4 regions of the Priestia sp. ABM2_011 genome follow, and region 2 is predicted to be linked to each of the others. Evidence: predicted binding sites of a transcription regulator. Region 2 holds the regulator's gene; each other region holds the start of a gene.
The links. The regulator LexA, encoded in region 2, represses DNA repair genes until DNA is damaged. The targets are predictions, from matches to a motif close to CGAACATATGTTCG.
Positions count from the first base shown of each region.

Region 1 (3,218 bases), 2.1 Mb from region 2:
AATACACAAGAAGGAAAATGCTTATGATGAATAGCGTCTGGTAAACCTTGTGTTTCCAAGCAAACACCGAGATATTTCTCTGAGTGAACGCCTCTAATTTCGAATTCTTCGTCTAGATGATTTCCCGTATAGAGAACAACTGAAGGCTGATCCGTTTTGACTTCTATTTTGCGACCGCTTGCTGGATCAAATAATGACATCTGGTTTTCAGTTTCTGCTTCTAAAAGAAATGGATGATCGTATCCTTTACCAACTAATACATTTTGCGGATGTGTAGATTCCACTCCTTCCTTGAGGCTATGTCCTTCTCTAAAATCAAATGGGGTATCTGTGACACTTATCGTTTCTCCAGTAGGTAAAAGATCATCATTCAGCTCTAAGAATTCGTTACTTTTCAGCTTTAAAACATGACCTAAGACCGTTTCCTTTAGATTTCCGCTTAAGTTGAAATACGTATGGTTTGTTAAATTGATAAGAGTGTCTTGATCTGTTGTTCCTTCGTAAGAGATATGAAACTCATTTTTATTAGTCAACGTATACGTAACTTTCACTTCAAGATTGCCAGGGTACCCTTCTTCTCCGTCTTTACTTACATATGTAAATTCAACACCTACGTGATCACTTGCCTCGATTGTTTTTGCATGCCATATTTTGTGGCTAAATCCTTCTGAACCGCCATGCAAATGGTTATTTCCTTCATTTTTCTCTAGACGATAGGTTTCATCATTAAGCTGAAACTCCGCTCCCCCTATACGTCCTGCTACGCGTCCGACCACAGCTCCGAAATAAGGAGAATACTTTTGGTATTCTTCTATTGAATCAAATCCCAAGACAACACTTTCAATCTTCCCTTCAGAATCCGGCATTTCAATATTTGATATCACACATCCATAGTCAAGGCAGGTGATTTTAAGCCCTTCATCATTTAATAAGGTATAAGCATGTACAGCTTGATTGTTTAGTTCGCCAAATTTCTCAAAATTCACTTTCATTTTTAATCAGTCCAATCCTCTTTTTATTCGTAAATTGCTTAACGGACCCTACATGTTATGCACATGGGATATGTTCTTATAGTTCCCTCTGCAATCCTTCCTGAATCTTCATTATTCTCATTTTATTGTAATCGTGTACATTTCCTAATTCAAGCTTGAATGATAAAGGCTGGCTACTGTTTGTCATTGCTATTTCTTTAGTATTCCTAAGTATTCTTCCCAAGGTCCTACATCTTCTCTGTATCGTTCTGCCATTACTCGAACAATTTGGGCAATATGCGTTAAATCGTGAGCAACCCAAGTCGAGAGCAACTCTCTGACTTTTACTTCCCCAAACTCCGGATGTTCTCCTCTCACTTCAAGATGCTTTTCAGGCTTAATTAACAGCTTTAGCTGTTGTAAATTCTGCATTCTTATCATGTTGAATTCAAGATGCTTTTCTTCAATAGAACTAGTAGATTCCTTGTTTAAATGAGCATAGCGGTCAAATGGAGGGAAAGCTCCCCCTTTTCCTTCTTGAAGGATAAATTTTAGCCTTGGTATCCAATTGTTTTTTTCTGCTTCTATTAAATGTTCTATTACTTCCGAGGTACTCCAAGTTCCTTCTCCTTCATTACATTGCAGCCACCCTGCAGATAGACCCGACAAAAGTTTTTCAAGCGTCTTAGGCGTACGCTCAAGTATTTCGGTCGCTTCTTTTAAATTAAAATTCATGCTCATTCCCCTTTCTCCACGCATTGATGCTGAGCTGTCAGTTATGTAAAAATTCTTGCGATTCTAGTCAATTTTATCACAATTGACTTCTATTAAAGGAAGGAGATAATCTTCTCCTTACTTTAATGCTTACTAAAACAAAAACAGAACACACGTTTGTTTTTTCTCTAGAAATATGATAAAATATATATAGGCTAAAACGCAGTGAGTATCAGTCTGAATGGGTACTGCTCATTCGTAAAATAGATTACTAGATGCTTTTTCATCTTGAGCTTTCCGTGTGAATTGGAGTGAGACAACAGTGAGTAAAAATCAAAAGCGATGGACACAAGAAGAAGATAGATTTCTCATCGAACATTACGGCGTTATGACGCTTCAAAAGATGGGTGAGCATTTACATAGAAGCAAGGAATCGATTAATAAACGGCTTACTCGATTAAATCTTCGAGCTTCAGATACAGCTTTACGTAAAAAGTGGACGCCGAAACAAGATGCTTTTTTACAGCAGAACATTGATATCATGAACAACCGTGAAATGGCACACTCCTTAGACAGAAGTCCTTCTTCTATTGCTACGCGCATAAAAGTCTTGGGTTTAACTCGAAAAACATCGATGCGAAGATGGACCGTACAAGAAGACGAATATTTGCTAAGGTATTACGGAATAAAACCCCTTTCGCGCATATCAGCGAAATTGCAGCGAAGTGTGCAGGCACTAGAATCGAGGTTAAGTCGTTTAGAGGTGTATGGAGCTAAATCGCACGTAGGACATATCACAGCGTGTGAGCTAGCAGCCTGCCTTGAAGTAGATGTTCACACAATTTACAAGTGGATTCATAAAGAGAATCTACCGTATAAAATGATCATCGCCAAGACAAGAACATTCATGGGAATTGACATTCAATCTTTTTGGAAGTGGGCTGAACAAAATAAATCGTGCCTTAACTTTTTTAAAATACCTAAAAATACGCTTATTCCAGAACCAGCGTGGGTGGATGAACAAAGAAAACTAGACTATGTCAAGCGTCCTAAATACGAGCATAACAAGTGGACAGCAGAAGAAGATGCTAGATTGTGGCGTATGTTTTATCAGGAAAAGCGCAATCAGCGAGAAATTGGACAGTTGCTCGGGCGTTCGAGAAATAGCGTGCAGCGCCGCTTAGAGCGTCTACGTAAAAAGAAACTAGCGAGTTAAACGAAAAAAAGCTTGGAATAAGCTATGCTTATCCCAAGCTTTTTTTATTGATATGACTTTTTGTTAAGCTTTAACTGCTTTTTCCCAATCTGCTGCAAATTTTTCCATTCCTTGGTCAGTTAACGGGTGTTTTGCTAATTGCTCAATAACAGCGTATGGAATTGTGGCAATATGAGCCCCTGCAAGTGCTACGCGCGTTACATGATCCGGGTGTCTTACAGATGCGGCGATAATTTGAGAGTCGATGTTTTGAACGCGGAATAACTCAGCAATTTTAGATACCAGCTGTACTCCGTCTTCTGAAATATCATCAAGAC
Region 1 covers NZ_JBSWUB010000001.1:3,483,414-3,486,631, forward strand. The annotation lists gene ACXAE4_RS18625 (aldose epimerase family protein) at 1-992, opposite strand, end outside; gene ACXAE4_RS18630 (DinB family protein) at 1,182-1,706, opposite strand; gene ACXAE4_RS18635 (sigma-70 RNA polymerase sigma factor region 4 domain-containing protein) at 2,008-2,901, shown strand; gene fsa (fructose-6-phosphate aldolase) at 2,965-3,218, opposite strand, start outside.
Region 1: the regulator LexA is predicted to act here: its motif matches at 1,852-1,865, upstream of ACXAE4_RS18635 (sigma-70 RNA polymerase sigma factor region 4 domain-containing protein).

Region 2 (3,218 bases):
TACCGGAAAGAACGGTATAAATCGTTAAAATTAATAATAAGTAATTGTGACGCTTGGCCGCGATTTTCTCTTGATTTTGATACAAAGTACCAAGGGTTTCTTTGACTTCTTGATAAAGAGAATTGATGTGGAAGATTTTTTTAAAGAGCACAGAAAACTCTTGACCTTCCGTGCGAGAGCTAATTTCTAAAAATAAATATTTACCTGAAAATACAGTAATAGAGCGAATTAGTCGCTCGATGCCCTCTGAATTTTTATGAAACGTGAGCTGAGAATACTCATAGGATAGTTTTAGCAACACGATTTTATAGAAAAAATGCAAAAATAAATTATAGTAATGTTGGCCAAATAGATGATTCATCAAAAGCTGATCCGTTTTAGAGTCTGTCGATTTAGAAATACACGAAAACACATGGTCTGTTATAACGTAATAGGTTTCAGGAGCCCATCTGGAATACACGTGTTTGGTATTATACGTTTTAATATACTCATGGTTGTGTGCAGAGATAAACGGTTTCCCGTCAGGCGTATAGCTATTTAGCTGCCCAGTACGAAATAAAGTTGTGGAGTTAATCTCTTGCTCTTGATTTACCGTTACATAACTTAATACAAACATCCGTTCATCGATAAAATAAGGAAGACTCCCGACGTGCTGTTCACGCGTCGCTTCTTTTTTGATGTGTTCGTTCAAAAATGGCGCGAGCTGTGAAAAAATATAATCCTGTACTTTGCTATAGCGATGATGTTCATAGGTAATGGTGGATCCATGCTCTTCAGCAAGCTTCGGTTCTAATACACGAAAATGATTCATGAATTCTAAAATGTCATCATAGGTGTAATGATTATGACTCATCTCAGTGCGAATGGTCATGACGCCAATTTCAAAAGGACATAAAAAAACATCCACAGACAGCACGTTGCTAGACACGGTGGTGGAGGAAGTTTGTAGCGTAACGGTATGGTCTATTTTTTTTGAAAATCGAAGCAAGCCTTCTTTTTCGCACGAATCAGGAAATAGAATACATTCAATGTAAGGAAGAAAATATTGATCCAAGCTATCATGAGATACGTAATACTGTTCTCCGTAGTATTCTTTTTCTACATGTTTGTTTTGAATGGAAAAAAACTCAAACATATTTGCTTCTAGTGCATGAACAAGCTGCTCTTTATTTTTTCGATCAAAGGAAAAAGGAAAAAGAAACATGTTCATTGCTTTGGTAGGCATAATAGTTTGAAATGGTTCTGTTTTCCTTGGTGTATTGGTCATAAACTACATCCTTCTTATAGTCGGTTGTATTTTTTTTGAGAGTCGAAAAAATGCAGACAGAAAGTAAAAGGTAAAACAGGCTTTATAAAAACCGCTCTACCTGCCTGTAATGATTCGACGTATCATTTATAATATGCCAATTTTTTTAGAAAACAAACGTAAAAAACCAACTAACATCATGATTAGTTGGTTTTACATACAGTGTGTGATTAGTGAATCGTGCGATATACACCAGTGACTTTTCCTAAAATCGTTACGTGGCGAAGAATAATAGGCGCCATCGTTGAATTTTCAGGCTGTAAACGAACGAAATTTTCTTCTTTAAAGAAACGTTTTACCGTTGCTTCGTTGTCCTCGGTCATAGCGACCACAATATCTCCGTTATTAGCAGTTTGCTGCTGACGTACGATTACCATATCGCCATCTAGAATACCTGCTTCAATCATACTTTCTCCCATAATTTCAAGCATAAATACATGATCATCTGGAGAAACGAATTTATCTGGAAGAGGGAAATATTCTTCCACATTTTCAACGGCTGTTATAGGAAGACCCGCTGTTACTTTACCGATAACAGGAACATTAATGACATTGCTTTTAGGGATGTTTACTTCGTCTAGTTGAAGAACTTCGATTGCTCTTGGTTTTGTTGGATCTCTGCGAATTAACCCTTTACTTTCTAAACGAGCTAAATGCCCGTGTACAGTGGAGCTAGAGGCTAATCCCACCGCTTCCCCAATCTCACGAACAGAAGGCGGATAACCTTTTAATTTTACTTCGTGCTTAATAAAATCTAGTATGTCTTGTTGACGTTTTGATAGCTTCATATTTTTCACCTCGATTTTAGCTATTCTTTAGGTGAATTATACCACGTGATGTGTCAATATACAAACATAAGTTCGAAGAATTCCATTGACAGAAACAAATGTTCTCAATAAAATAAGAACATATATTCTGATAGGGGGATCATAATATGCACCAATTCTTACATTCTATGAAACATTACGCTATTTTTTTTGCAGTTATCGCTGCACTTACATATGTATTGACGCTGGTTTTAGGAGCGGATAAAGTAGATTTAGACAAATATTCAACGGTTACTATTACAAAAGGAGATACGCTTTGGGACTTGTCCAACAAGTATCATAATCACCATCATTTGACCACCAATGAATTTGTCAAATGGGTTGAAGACGTCAATGATCTAAACTCAGACACTGCCCAGTCTTTATCTCCTGGAGATAAATTATATATTCCTGTTTTAAAAAAAGAGTTACATAATCAAGTGGCAATTGAACAGTAGTGTGTAACGGCCGTTCCTGAATATTGTTAGAAGCCGAAAAGGTCGTGATAAAAGTGGACGCCATTATTTATTGCCGTGTAAGTACGGATAAAAAAACCCAAGAAACATCTTTACAGCGCCAGCAAGAAGAATTAAAAAAGCTTGCTGATCTTCACCATCTAAACGTAAAAAAAGTCGTAATGGAAAAAGCAAGCGGATATGACGTAGACAGAGAGGGTATATTGGATGTTCTTCATACAATGAAAGAAGAAAAAATATCTGTGCTGCTCATTCAAGACGAAACGCGATTAGGCAGAGGAAATGCCCGAATTGCGCTTCTTCATGCTTTTCATAAAGAAAATGCTACGATCTATACGATTAGTCATCAAGGTCAGCTTCAGCTTTCAGAATCTGATTCGATGGTGTTAGATATTATTAGCTTAGTGGAAGAGCATCAGCGGAAATTACATAACGCTAAAATTAAAAGAGGAATGAAAAGAGCCGTAGAAAACGGTTATCGTCCGCAGCAAAATTTAAAAAATCAAGGAGTTAACTCAGGAAGAGAAAAAAAGAAGCGCCGATTGAAGAAATTGTCCGCCTTCGTCATAACGGCTTAACCTTTGCTGAAATTTCAGTTACGCTAAAAGGTTTTGGTTATAATATTTCAAA
Region 2 covers NZ_JBSWUB010000001.1:1,430,251-1,433,468, forward strand. The annotation lists gene ACXAE4_RS07495 (magnesium transporter CorA family protein) at 1-1,267, opposite strand, end outside; gene lexA (transcriptional repressor LexA) at 1,477-2,094, opposite strand; gene yneA (cell division suppressor protein YneA) at 2,241-2,570, shown strand; partial or broken gene ACXAE4_RS07510 (YneB family resolvase-like protein) at 2,624-3,218, shown strand, end outside.

Region 3 (3,218 bases), 2.1 Mb from region 2:
GTGGAATGTTAGCAGGTATTGCAGCTGAATATATTAGCGTCTCTTTAATTTTTATTTCAGCAGGCATCCTAACGATTGTAGCGTCTTTAATCGGCATTAAGACCTCTCTATTTGAGACCCAACAATCTATAGATCAACCTATTAATAGTAGCAACAAGTAGATAATTACTCGGGTTGACTTGAAACATATTGATATTTAGTGTATTCTTCTATAAGAACTTCATACTTGGAGTTTAAACAATAAGTAAGAACCCCTTTAACATATGGTTAATAGGGGTTTTTTATTTTTAATCCAAATGTGCATCTGATATACAAGCAAAAATCTTTTTTCATACCTAAAATACGAGTTATGTTAAGTAAAACGTAAAGTATTTGATGAAAATAATCAGTTTAACTATTTACTCTTAGTGATGACAAATGGATGGGTGTCACCAAAAAGTTGGCTTACCGACCATAAACCAAAGCATAGTCATTAATAGAATGATATAAATCCAAATAGATCGCTCTAGTTTAGTTGCCAGTTCTTTTTTATTTTGTCCTTCCTCCTTGTACTTTCGAAGTGTTGGTGAAAAAGCACGGGCCAGAAAGAACAAGGAGCAAAAAAGGAAAATCAGTGTCATTATAATCCACGGCGTAGTCCACGTCCATGGGCCACACATAACGAGGAGTATCCCTGTGATAACAAGAACATGGCCCGTATGTTTTGCGAGCCTAACAACAGATTGAAATGTGATCAAATAGGCATTCATTTCTTGTTCTCTTGAACTATGTAATTTTTTAACAATTGGCAAGAGAATAAAGAAAGGACCAATCGATAAAATGACACTAGAAACATGAATATATACTAATATACGGTACAACAAATCCATTTCTTTTACCTATCAATCGTTGACTAATCTGAACTCATGCACCCATACCCTCATTTGCGGAAGCCAAGGCATCCCAGGATGATAAGACAAAATAGATTGTTTATATTCCTCTACTGTAGCATAGCCTTCCTGGCGAGCATTTTCATCGGTTAATTCACCTAGTGATTGAGAATAAACTCGTTCCACTACAAATTTTTGATCTTCTAAAACCATTATCTCTCCTACATCAGCATATCTTCCATTTCGGCGAGTTGCTGTTTTGCTGCCTTTGATTACTTTATTTACATCATCCGGCATTGTTACAAGTCGATCGATTGCACATGTTTTTGGTGGCAATTCATTTTGTGCTTCATGGTTACTCATTAAAAAAACTCCTTTCATATCTTGTCTCGTATTTAATGTATCATATTTTTAACGACGAATTTCATTTGAATTTATTAGGTGGAAATTTTCTCTAATAAATCTATTATAATTTATCCCTTTTCTTATTCGATAGTCCAAGTACATAACATAATGTATATAAGAGAATGAATTATTCTTTGTTCGTATAATAAGGGTTATTTTATAGATTGAAGTTTCAATAACTGTAAGTATTAAAGGTATAAACCTACTTTTTACAAAAAAGATATTTCTTTGGCTGGTTTGTACAAAACTTTCTCCTTTACAACTAGATGCGTTTATTGTATGATTACACAACAGGAACATTTGTTCGATATTAAGGGTTTAGAGATAAATAAAGGAACAACAGAATAAACCAAGACAGTTAAACACAAAATTTTCTCGCACGGAGCAAAAACATTTGAGCCAATCCTTATTATTTATCCACATACATTGTCGTTTACTGTAAACGTACTAACAATCGGAGGTTTTAAATTATGAATGATAAACAAGCAGCACTAGATATGGCTCTAAAACAAATTGAAAAACAATTCGGTACAGGATCAATTATTAAGATGGGGGAAGGCACACATACAAAAGTTGAGGCATCTAGCTCAGGTTCATTAGCTTTAGATATCGCTCTTGGGATTAATGGTTATCCAAAAGGAAGAATCATGGAAGTGTACGGACCCGAAAGCTCAGGTAAAACAACAGTTTCCTTACATGCGATTGCAGAAGTACAAAAAAATGGAGGTCGAGCTGCCTTTATTGATGCTGAACACGCACTTGATCCAGTTTACGCAAGAAAACTAGGTGTAGATATTGATGAGTTACTGTTATCTCAACCAGATACTGGTGAGCAGGCACTTGAAATTGCTGAAGCATTAGTTAGAAGTGGTGCTGTAGATATTATTGTTGTTGACTCAGTAGCAGCATTAGTTCCTCAAAAAGAAATTGAGGGAGAAATGGGAGATTCTCACGTAGGTCTACAAGCTCGTTTGATGTCTCAAGCCCTTCGTAAACTATCTGGAGCAATTAATAAGTCTAAAACCATTGCTATCTTCATCAACCAAATCCGGGAGAAGGTAGGCGTTATGTTTGGAAATCCTGAAACAACGCCAGGCGGAAGAGCGCTAAAATTCTATTCTTCCGTTCGCCTTGAGGTTCGCCGCGCTGAACAACTTAAACTGGGAAATGACATAGTTGGTAACAAAACAAGAATTAAAGTAGTCAAAAATAAGATGGCACCTCCTTTCCGCATTGCTGAAGTAGATATTATGTATGGAGAAGGTATCTCAAGAGAAGGAGAAATCTTAGATATTGGTTCTGAAGTAGATATTGTTCAAAAGTCTGGATCTTGGTTTTCTTATAATGGGGAACGTTTAGGGCAGGGACGAGAAAACGCTAAGGTTTTCTTAAAAGAAAACCCTGAAATCAGAGAAGAAATTAGAAAAAACATTATTGATTTTAAATATGGTAATACTGACAACGATAATGATATTGATAACGATAGCGATAGTGAAAACGAAAGCTAATAAAAGCTTAAAATGCCTTTCCCGGCAGCTTCAAGCCCATCCATTTCACTGATTTCACTTCATTATTTTGGTCATTTTATGCGATTTATAGTAGCCAGCAGGGAGCTGATATTGTCTTAATTCAAAAGGAGCTTGGCCACAGTGATCGTAAAATAACGGAACGTTATCTAGAAAAGGTTTTGCAGAGAAAACAAAAAATTGGGCTACTGTGGAAGGAACAAGATTTCTAATTGAGATACTGTTGTCTAAAGCGCTATACTAGACTTTTTATTGCAATCTCTTTAAACAGAAAAATTCTTATAGCAAACAAACAGAACCCTATTTAATTAAATAGGGTTCTGTTTAATTAGATCAAGGTCTATGGAAGTTGACCGTTTTCTCATCGTCCCCCGTGCGTTCAAACCAACCTCTAAAGGCCCAGTTATCATAACCTCCA
Region 3 covers NZ_JBSWUB010000001.1:3,562,838-3,566,055, reverse strand. The annotation lists gene ACXAE4_RS19035 (MFS transporter) at 1-161, shown strand, start outside; gene ACXAE4_RS19030 (DUF2269 family protein) at 429-863, opposite strand; gene ACXAE4_RS19025 (ASCH domain-containing protein) at 882-1,232, opposite strand; gene recA (recombinase RecA) at 1,745-2,782, shown strand; partial or broken gene ACXAE4_RS19015 (stress protein) at 3,134-3,218, opposite strand, start outside.
Region 3: the regulator LexA is predicted to act here: its motif matches at 1,568-1,581, upstream of recA (recombinase RecA).

Region 4 (3,218 bases), 960 kb from region 2:
CGAATATTTCCTGGCCAATCGTATTGCATAAAGGCTTCGAGAACTTCAGAGCTGATGAAAGGAGCCTTCTTTTTATACTTTTTACTAAATTCCTGTACAAATTGCTGCGTTAATGCTTCAATGTCTTCTTTATGGTCTCGAAGCGGCGGAATGATAATATTAATGACGGTCAACAAATAGTAAAGATTTTCATGGAATTCACCGGCTTTTAGCAACTCTTCCAAAGGCGTCGTAGTAGAGGCTACAATTCGGGTTTGGACTTGAATTTCTTCCGTGCCTCCAACGTGATAAAAGGCTCGTTCTTCCAAGTAACGGAGAAACTTAACTTGAATTTCAAGAGGCATTTTATCAATTTCTTCAATAAATAACGTCCCGTTATGAGCCTGCTCCAGTTTTCCTGCAATGGTCGTTGGATCTTCTGAAAAGACGTCTTTTTGATGACCAAAGAGTTCAATTTCCAGAAGTCCAGATGGAATAGTGGCGCAATTTAAAGATAAAAAAGGTTCTTTATGTTTGGATTCCCCGTAGTGGATGGCCTGAGCCAGCATTTCTTTCCCAGAACCAGGTTCTCCTGTTAATAAAATAGGCATATCTGTAGATGCCACTTTTTTGGCAATGTCAACGGCTTGCTTAATTTCAGGACTGATACCCGCAAAAGAAGAAAATGGATTATCTTTCGGAATGAGAAGAGATACATCAATTTCTTCATTTAGTCTTACAATATTGGTAATGTCATGTTCGGTTGCGACTCCACCTATGACTCGGTTGTTTCTTATAATAGGAGATGCATTGATGAGCACGTGAGTTTGTTCATTAGGACGATGATACGTTCCGCGCACAGGACGCCCTTCATTTAGAATCGTATGTAGAATGATGGATTCATCTTTAAAATGCTCTCCGATTTTTCTACCAATAATATCATCTCTCTGAATCTTATACGTATGTTCCGCAGCAGTATTCCACAAGATTACATTTCCTTCATGATCGACCGCTGTCACTGCATCATTAATGGTTTCTGCCAATGTATCAAAATAGGAAGCTAATATCTCATTTTGGCTATGCAAATGTGTAATCCACTGTGAAGGTGTTACAAGTCCTATTGTGGTTTCTTGGTTTTCTGCTTGAATGAGGACTGGTCTATTCCAGTTTGTGTTGGCTTGTAAATTGGCTAACGTAGAAGTAGAAGATGAAGGCCAATTTGTGTCCGCTATTACTTTTTTAATGGACGATGCCTCGTCATGACCTGTTAAAAGGTATCGTTCATCTTTTTGTATTACATAAAAGGTACTTGCTGTGACTACAACGAAATCATAGTTGGAAAGTTCAGATTTCACTTTAGCTAAAGAAGTTGATTCTTCAACTGTTATAAAGGAGTTATTTATAAGAACTTGATCAACGCTTGCCATACTAAACCCCTCTCAGTACATATTTTTTATACTGTATCATAATTTAGAAATTGGCGCAAAAGCCTATCCTTTTCAGACAATTAGGCAGCTTACTTTCTTTTATTGCTTTCATCTAAAGAGTTGTATTCCCCTCGAAAAGGGTAGTATAAGAATTTAGTGGGTAATAAAGTAACAGGGTAAAAAATCAAAACAAACAAACACTATATAAGATTAATACTCATTAGTTTCATTTATGAGTATAAAGTGATAAAATACGAATATCAGTTCGTGTTTTCGGTTTTTACATATCGTAATAAAAATAGATAAAACAAGAAAATAGAAACGGAGGCCTTCATTTGAAAGATCAGTTTGAATTAGTATCCCCATATCAACCGCAAGGTGATCAGCCAAAGGCAATTGAAAAGATTGTGAAAGGAATTAAAGAAGGTAAGCAGCATCAAGTTTTGTTAGGTGCTACAGGAACGGGAAAAACCTTCACTATGTCTAATGTTATTAAGGAAATAAATAAGCCAACATTAATTATGGCTCATAACAAAACGCTTGCTGGTCAATTGTACAGTGAGTTTAAAGAGTTTTTTCCTAATAATGCAGTCGAATACTTTGTCAGTTACTATGATTACTATCAGCCTGAAGCTTATGTACCTCAAACAGATACATTTATTGAAAAAGATGCAAGCATTAATGACGAGATTGATAAACTTCGTCACTCAGCAACTTCTGCTCTTTTTGAACGAAAAGATGTCATTATTATTGCCAGCGTATCCTGTATTTATGGATTAGGGTCTCCGGAAGAATACAAAGAAATGGTCGTATCTCTTCGAGTAGGAATGGAAAAAGAACGCAATCAGCTGCTTCGTACGCTAGTGGATGTACAGTACGAAAGAAACGATATTGACTTCAAGCGCGGAACGTTCCGCGTTCGCGGTGATGTTGTTGAGATTTTTCCTGTGTCTCGAGATGAACACTGTATTCGCGTGGAATTTTTCGGGGATGAAATTGACCGCATTCGCGAAGTCGACGCCTTAACAGGAGAAATTATTGGAGATCGTGAACACGTGGCTATCTTCCCGGCATCTCACTTCGTCACGAGGGAAGAAAAAATGCGTGTGGCCATTCAAAACATTGAAAAAGAACTAGAAGAACAGCTAGAGAAGTTAAAAGAAGCAGGAAAGCTTTTAGAAGCGCAGCGCTTGGAACAGCGCACTCGCTACGACCTAGAAATGATGAGAGAAATGGGATTTTGTTCAGGAATCGAGAATTACTCTCGTCATTTAACGCTTCGTCCGGCTGGTTCTACACCTTATACACTGCTGGATTTCTTCCCGGAAGATTTCCTTCTTGTGGTGGATGAATCCCACGTTACCATTCCTCAAGTTAGAGGAATGTATAATGGAGACCAAGCGCGTAAACAAGTGTTGGTGGACCATGGTTTCCGCTTGCCGTCTGCATTAGATAACCGTCCGCTTAAATTTGATGAATTTGAACAGCATATTAAACAAATCGTCCATGTTTCAGCAACACCAGGTCCTTACGAACTTGAGAAGGCGCCTGAGGTGATTGAACAAATTATCCGTCCAACGGGATTATTAGATCCAAATATTGAAGTTCGACCAATTGAAGGGCAGATTGATGATTTAATTGGAGAAATTCACGACCGGATTAAGCGAAATGAACGAGTGCTCGTCACGACGTTAACAAAGAAAATGTCTGAGGATTTAACGAACTACTTAAAAGAAATTGGCATTAAAGTTCAATATCTTCACTCTGAGGTGAAGACGCTCGAGCGTATTGAAATTATCCGAGAGCTGCGGC
Region 4 covers NZ_JBSWUB010000001.1:466,589-469,806, forward strand. The annotation lists gene ACXAE4_RS02480 (sigma-54 interaction domain-containing protein) at 1-1,406, opposite strand, end outside; gene uvrB (excinuclease ABC subunit UvrB) at 1,742-3,218, shown strand, end outside.
Region 4: the regulator LexA is predicted to act here: its motif matches at 1,661-1,674, upstream of uvrB (excinuclease ABC subunit UvrB).